DNA from 3 places in the Luteipulveratus mongoliensis genome. Region 3 is predicted to be linked to each of the others. Evidence: riboswitches for the same ligand, from Rfam matches in the RefSeq annotation. Region 3 holds a riboswitch; each other region holds the start of a gene.
What was found. Region 3 has a riboswitch for cobalamin ahead of VV02_RS21190 (CbtB domain-containing protein). Riboswitches for the same ligand answer to the same signal wherever they lie in the genome.
Positions count from the first base shown of each region.

Region 1: another riboswitch for cobalamin. It lies ahead of metE (5-methyltetrahydropteroyltriglutamate--homocysteine S-methyltransferase); the one in region 3 lies ahead of VV02_RS21190 (CbtB domain-containing protein).
Region 2: another riboswitch for cobalamin. It lies ahead of VV02_RS17025 (SCO2322 family protein); the one in region 3 lies ahead of VV02_RS21190 (CbtB domain-containing protein).

Region 1 covers NZ_CP011112.1:945,490-947,744, reverse strand. The annotation lists gene metE (5-methyltetrahydropteroyltriglutamate--homocysteine S-methyltransferase) at 1-1,066, opposite strand, end outside; cobalamin riboswitch at 1,201-1,397, opposite strand; gene VV02_RS04395 (ABC transporter ATP-binding protein) at 1,458-2,255, opposite strand, start outside.
Region 2 covers NZ_CP011112.1:3,579,382-3,581,636, reverse strand. The annotation lists gene VV02_RS17030 (energy-coupling factor transporter transmembrane component T) at 1-617, opposite strand, end outside; gene VV02_RS17025 (SCO2322 family protein) at 639-1,340, opposite strand; cobalamin riboswitch at 1,422-1,561, opposite strand; gene VV02_RS17020 (hypothetical protein) at 1,562-1,744, opposite strand; gene VV02_RS17015 (NAD(P)-dependent malic enzyme) at 1,805-2,255, shown strand, end outside.
Region 3 covers NZ_CP011112.1:4,461,032-4,463,286, forward strand. The annotation lists gene cobT (nicotinate-nucleotide--dimethylbenzimidazole phosphoribosyltransferase) at 1-338, opposite strand, end outside; gene VV02_RS21185 (CbtA family protein) at 338-1,123, opposite strand; gene VV02_RS21190 (CbtB domain-containing protein) at 1,125-1,346, opposite strand; cobalamin riboswitch at 1,378-1,541, opposite strand; partial or broken gene VV02_RS27245 (histidine phosphatase family protein) at 1,558-2,019, shown strand; gene cobA (uroporphyrinogen-III C-methyltransferase) at 2,032-2,255, opposite strand, start outside.

The sequences.
Region 1 (2,255 bases), 3.5 Mb from region 3:
CTGACGCAAGCGCGCAGACCTCCCGGACCTTCTCCGCGCCGAAGGCAAGCCACGACCGCAGCGACACATCCAAATCGCGCTCCGCGTCCAGCGAGTACGGGACGTGGAGCAGCGAGCAGGACGTGGACACCGCAACCGACGCAGCGACCCCTTCCAAAGAAGCGAGCGCGGCGAGCGCACGGTCCGGGTCGGTACGCCACACATTGCGCCCGTCGACGACACCGGCAACGACGTGCTTGCCCTTCAGCGCCGCAGCGTCCGGCTCCGAGCCGGCCACCAGATCCACCGCGATGCCCTCGACGGACGCGAGCGCCGAGGCCGCTTCACCGAGCCGCCCGAAGTACGTCGCGACCAGGATGGCCGGCCGGTTCTCGGCTGCCGACAAGGCGTCGTACGTCGATCGCACCAGCCCCAGCTCGTCCGGATTCAGGTCCGTGACCAGGGACGGCTCGTCGAGCTGGACCCACTCGGCACCGGCAGCGGCGAGCTGACCCAGCAGGTCGACGTACAGCGGAACGAGCTCGGCAACGCGCGCGATCAGCGGCTCGTCGGAGCCGACGGCCTTGGCCAGCTTGAGGAACGTCACCGGCCCAACAACAACCGGACGAGCAGCGACACCAAGGGTTTTCGCCTCCTGGAGCTCGGCGAGCAGCTTCTCGGGATGGAGGGAGAACGTCGTCGCCGGCGCGATCTCCGGGACGATGTAGTGGTAGTTGGTGTCGAACCACTTCGTCATCTCCAATGGCGCGAGCTCCTCGGTGCCACGGGCGGCAGCGAAGTACTGGTCGATCGGCTCGTCCACCGTGGCGTAGCGCTCGGGCAGAGCGCCGAGCATGACTGCGGTGTCGAGGATCTGGTCGTAATAGCTGAACGTGCCGACGGGAATCGAGTCGAGCCCGGCATCGGCGAGCTCGCGCAGCTGACGCTCACGCAACGCGCGAGCTTGCTCCGCAAGGTCGTCGGCGTCGATGCGGCCGGCCCAGTAGGACTCGACGGCCTTCTTCAGCTCACGCTTCGGCCCGATGCGCGGAAGCCCGAGAACGGTGGCGGTGAATGGTGTTGTCACGAGAGTGATCTCCCTGGTGCAGTGGGGACGGTCTCCACCCAACGGGCACAGCACCAGGACGACCCGCGCGACGAACACGCCGGCGAGTCGAAGAGGTCTGCGCCCTGTCCACGAGGCGGTGACCGCCGGATACGGCGTACCCGGCGCAACCGGCAGGTCTTCGGACTCGTGGGCGCGCGGCGGTTGCCGCACCTAATGGCCATCGCTTCCCAGGCGTACCCAGTGCTCGTGACGGCGTTCGTTCCCACTCACCGCTGCGGGACAGTCCCGGAGTCTCACCGGGTTCCCTCTCACCGCGGGCGACGCGTACGCCATCCGCGGCTCGACACCGTGCGTGGCCTTACGAGGGGCTCCTCATGACCACGCCGGCGAACCAGCTGCATCGTCGAGTCTAGGTCGGGTCGCCGACCGATTGACGCGATCGGCGCGGATCGAGGGGAACGACCATCGGTGTCCCGGTCGCCGGGTCGGGATGGATCAGACACTCGACGCCGAACGCTTCCTGCACCAGATCGCTGGTCAGCACCTGAGCCGGTGCGCCGTAGTCCAGCACCGCACCGTCGCGCATGGCGATCAGATGTGTGGCGTAGCGGGCCGCGTGGTTCAGGTCGTGCAGCACGGCGACGACCGTGTGGCCGGAGTGTTCGTTGAGGTCGCGGCACAGCTCGAGCACGTCGAGCTGGTGGGCGATGTCGAGGTAGGTCGTCGGCTCGTCCAGCATCAGGATCGGCGTCTGCTGGGCGAGCACCATGGCGAGCCAGACCCGTTGGCGCTGGCCCCCGGACAGCTCGTCGACGTGCCGATGTGCCAGGTCCTGCACCGTCGTACGGATCATCGCCTCCTGCACCGCGACCTCGTCCTCGCGGGTCCACTGGCGCAGCAGGCTCTGATGCGGGAACCGCCCGCGCCCGACCAGGTCGGCCACCGTGATGCCATCCGGGGCGATGGCCGTCTGCGGCAACAGGCCCAGTCGTCGGGCGACCTCTTTGGCTGGGTAGGAGTGAATGTCCTTGCCGTCCAGGACAACTGCGCCGGAGACCGGTCGCAGCAGGTTGCCAAGCGCCCTCAGCAGCGTTGACTTGCCACAGGCGTTGGGGCCGACGATGACGGTGAAGCTGCCGTCCGGGATCACCACATCGAGCTGCTCGCTGATGACGCGGTTGTCGTACGCCAGGGTCAGGCCCCGGCC
Region 2 (2,255 bases), 880 kb from region 3:
TCCAGCACAGGGACCACCAGCCGGGCCAGCTCGCCGAGCCCACGGCCGGAGTGTCCGCGCAGGCGACGTGCCGTACGAATGCGCCGGGCGTCGTCCGCCAGCTGAGGCACATAGGTGAGCGCGACCACGACGGCGGTGCCGACGTCGTACAACGTCGCGGGGACGTAGCGCAGCAGCCGGCGCGGGTCGGCAAGCACGTTGCAGGCGCCGACACAGATGAGGATCGCGGCGAGCTGGAGACCGTGGTAGACGGCGTCCAGGAAACTCTCGAGCATGACCGGACCGCCGAGCTGCACCCCGGCCATCCAGTCCGGCAGGGGCACCTGCGGCAGGGACAGCATCTCCGTGCGACCGCCGACGCCACTGCCGAGCAGCACGGTCATGGTCACCCGGATGGCGACCGCGACGAGCGCGATGCCCATGAAGATCGCCAGCGTCGTGCTCGCCCCAGTCTCGCGGCGCAGCAGCACGACCCAGCCGACCACAGCCATGAGCACGATCAGGTAGGCCGGGTTCGTCGTACGGGATGCAGCGGCGGCGAGCAGGAGTCCCCACAGCCACCACGCCACGGGATGGAGCAGGCGCGGGGGAGAGAGGCGGTCGGCCAGGCTGGTCACTGCGTGAGAGGCACCGGCTCGTCAGGCCGTCTCGGTACGACGGCGACGCAGCAGGGTGAGGAGCGCACCGAGCAGCAGCAGGACGACGACGCCCGCGACCAGGACGATGGTCATCGTGTTGCTGCTGGACGCCTTGTCCTCCGCCGGCTTGGCCACGGCGATCGTGACCTTGTCGTCGACGGCCTTGGCGGCCGCGCTGACCGTCTTGACCGGACCGCCGCAACCGGTGGCCGGCCAGCTGCCGACCGCGCAGACCATGCCCTTCTCAGTGCGGACTGCCGCGACAGCGGCGAGTACGTCGGCGCCAGTCGCCTTGGTCGGTACCTGTGCGCAGGCGGAGCGTGGCGTGGGCGGGGTGCCGGACTCCGCGTCGGCCGCGCGGCCGAAGTCGATGACGACGCCGACTCGCTTGGTGCCGGACTTGGCAGGCGTATCGGCGCAGACCTGCGCGAAGGTCACGACGCCGCGCGGCATCCGGGTGTCGGTCTCGGAACCGACGGCCCACCGCCAGCCCTCCACGGCGCCATCAGCCGGTGTGACCTGCGCCGGTCCCTTGGGAGCGAACGTCCAGGACGTGCCCTTGAGCTGGTAGTAGCCCCAGAACCGGAACGCGGCCGCAGACGCACGAGGCGCGGTGGCGGTGCCGAACGTGAGGGCGAGCAGGACTCCCAGGGCGACCAGGATCCAGGGCCGGGCGTACGAACGGGACTGACGATGACTCATGAGGACCTCCTGCTGGATCGAGATCGGCAGGAGAGACAAGGTCTCGTGGCCGGCTCGTCCGCACTCCGCGACGGATCAGTAATAGAGCCGAACCTGGCGGGAGGTGCTCCGGCTCGCGTCCGAGGACGCACACGGTTGCGGGACAGCGCCGGGATCTCACCGGCTTCCCCTGTCCGACAGGTGTTCGGTGGCTGAACAGTCCCATCGCACGCCTGAGCTTGTCAAAGGTGGGTCGTTTCGGTGAAGAACCGACATTCTTGACTGATCTTGCAGAATGTCGGTCGGGCAAACATGACAGCGGGCAGAAAGTTGTAGAGATCTTTCCGCTGCTGTGTCATGGTGGCGGGCAGCGCATCACCCTCGCGTCGACCGATCGCCGTACCCGGCAGCAGGTCCAGCAACATCTGTCGGACCACAAGCACCTGCAGCCCGTTCCGATTCGTTCATCCCGAGGTGATCCCCGCATGACCACCGCACTGGCCTCCGAGCCCGGCCCGGACACCAGCGGACCAGTCTTCGCTGCCCATGAGGGCGGCAAGCTGGAGTCCGTCCCCACCAAACCGTTGCGCGACCGCAAGGACCTCGCACTGCTCTACACACCCGGCGTCGCCGACGTGTGCCGAGCCATCGCCCAGGACCCTGACCTCTCGCACCGCTACACGACCCGACGCAACACCGTCGCTGTCATCACCGACGGCACCGCTGTCCTCGGCCTTGGTGACATCGGCCCGGTCGCCGCGCTTCCGGTCATGGAGGGCAAGTCGGTGCTGTTCAAGCACTTCGGTGACGTCGACAGCGTGCCGGTGTGTCTGGAGTCGGGCACGGTCGAAGAGCTGGTCGACGCCATCGCCCGCCTGGCACCGACGTACGGCGGCATCAACCTTGAGGACATCTCGGCCCCGCGCTGCTTCGAGA
Region 3 (2,255 bases):
AGGTCGGCATCCACCGACACGTCGACGACCCGGAGTCCGGCACCGTGCTGGCGAGCCAGCACGGCGACCCCGGCCGTACCGTCCACGAAGGCCCGCACCATCAGGCCGGTGACCGCGGACGGGAAGGGCGTCACGCCGTACGCCGCCACCCCGTGGTCCCCGGCGAACACGGCGACGTGCACGTTGGGGACCGGTCGGGGTGGACAGACTCCCTGCGCCGCACTCAGCCAGACCGCCGTCTCGCCCAGCAGGCCCAGCGCGCCAGGTGGCGTCGCGAGACCGGCCAGACGACTACGGGCATCGGCCGCGGCTACGTACGAGACAGGGAGTGCTGACATCAGGCCGGTTGCAAGGCTGCGCGCTGCGCGGTCGGGAGGGACTGCCGCTGGTGGCGCACGAGCAGCAGCCCGAGCACCGCCGCGATCCCGGCCCACAGCGTGAGCTGCGTGGCCAGAGCGGCGAACCTGAACTGGTAGAGCGTGTCCGGCGGGAAGTCGCCCGGCACCTCGTTGTGAACCGGCATGAGTCGCGCGACGACGAGCATCACGACCGCGTAACCGGCGACGCCAGCGGTGATACCGGTGAAGGCGCCGTGCCTCCGCGCGAGTGCACGCGCGGCGTACGCCGCACCGATCGCAACGACCAGGCTGATCGCGATGAAGCCGAAGTAGCTCGCCGTACGCGCACCGATGGTGTCGGGGTTGCCGACAGCCGGCGGGTTGGGCGGGTACTTCGCGAACGGAACCGCATAGGCCACAAGGAAACCCGTCGCTGCAACGAGGGCAGCACACGCCTCTGGACGAAGCCGTCCGAGACGTCCGACGACGAGTGCGGTGACGAGTCCTGCCAGGCCGCCGAGCGTCGTACCGAGCACCTGCGTGGCGGTCAGCAGACCCCACGTGGACTGGTTGCTCCGGGAGACGATCGGAGCGTCTTCCTCGTGACTGTGCGCTGCTGGCGCGGCAGCGTCGTGCTCGTGGGCGGCGCCGGCTTCTTCGACGGCGATGGCGGCGTTGACGGGCGGCTCACCGATGGTGTGCGCGACCGTGAAGGCGAGCAGACCTGCGACGAAACCGGCGAGCAGTCCGAAGACCAAGAGCTGACGAGCAGTGAGGGTGCGCACGTCAGTGGCAGGGGAATCCGAGGAGGTGGCGTCCGTCGTGGACCCACTCGTGCACACCCGCGCCCGAGATCAGGCTCGTGGCGCCCTGCTCGGCGCCGACGAAGTAGATCGCGATGAGAGCGACCAGCCCGAAGAACGCCAGCCAGGGCAGCGTCTGGCGCAGCGAGATCGTGGGGATCTCGACAACGGGCGTGGTGGGGGCGGTGACAGCAGCCGAAGCCATGATGACCTCCAGGTGGGATAGTGCGTCCCGTGAGAGCGGCCGGGCACCGGTCGGTGCCCGGGATGGTCTGCCGCGGACGGGGTCTGACTCGGCCCGAAAGGACCACACAGTAGCGCCACTGCGCCGGATTCTCACCGGCTTCCCGCGTCGCGGCAGAGTCAACCTATGCTCTGGTCCGGCACCCGGTCAACGCAGGGATGGAGGCCACGGGATGGCGTCACGCCTGCTGCTCATCGGGCACGCTCCGACACCTGCGACACGCATATCAGCGTTCCCAGCGAATGACGAGCCGATCGACCAGAGCTGGGACCCGAGACCTCTCGCACGGCGTACCCAGCTGGCCGAGCGTGGGCCCGAGAGTCGTTGTGCAGCAACGGCACTCGGACTTCAGGTGGAGGCGTCGCTCGACAACGGATGGGCCGATCTGGACGCGGGCCGATGGCGCGGCCACTCACTCGATCAGGTGGTCGAGGCCTACGGCGGTGACGAGCTCGGCCAGTGGTTCACCGACCCGTCCTACGCCGGTCACGGCGGTGAGAGCCGCGACGACCTGCTTGCCCGCGTGACTCATCAGCTGCAGGTCGAGCGGCCACCCGGCCTCACGATCGTCATCTCCTCACCGCTCGTGGTGCGCTCCGCGTTGCTGGCCGCGCTCGGCCTGCCCGCTCGTGCCCTCGCCCAGGTCTCAGCCGGTCCGCTCGACGGCGTGGAGATCACCGGCGGACCGGTCTGGTCGCTGCGCCGACTCCAGCCCTACCCCCAGTGGTTGCAGGCCCACGACGCTGCCGACGACCGTGATGGCGGGCGCGCCCAGTCCTGACTGTCGTACGACGTCGGCCAGTGTCGATGCCGTCGCGGTGACCACCCGCTGAGTCGGCATGCCCGCATCGGCGACGGTGGCAGCCGGCG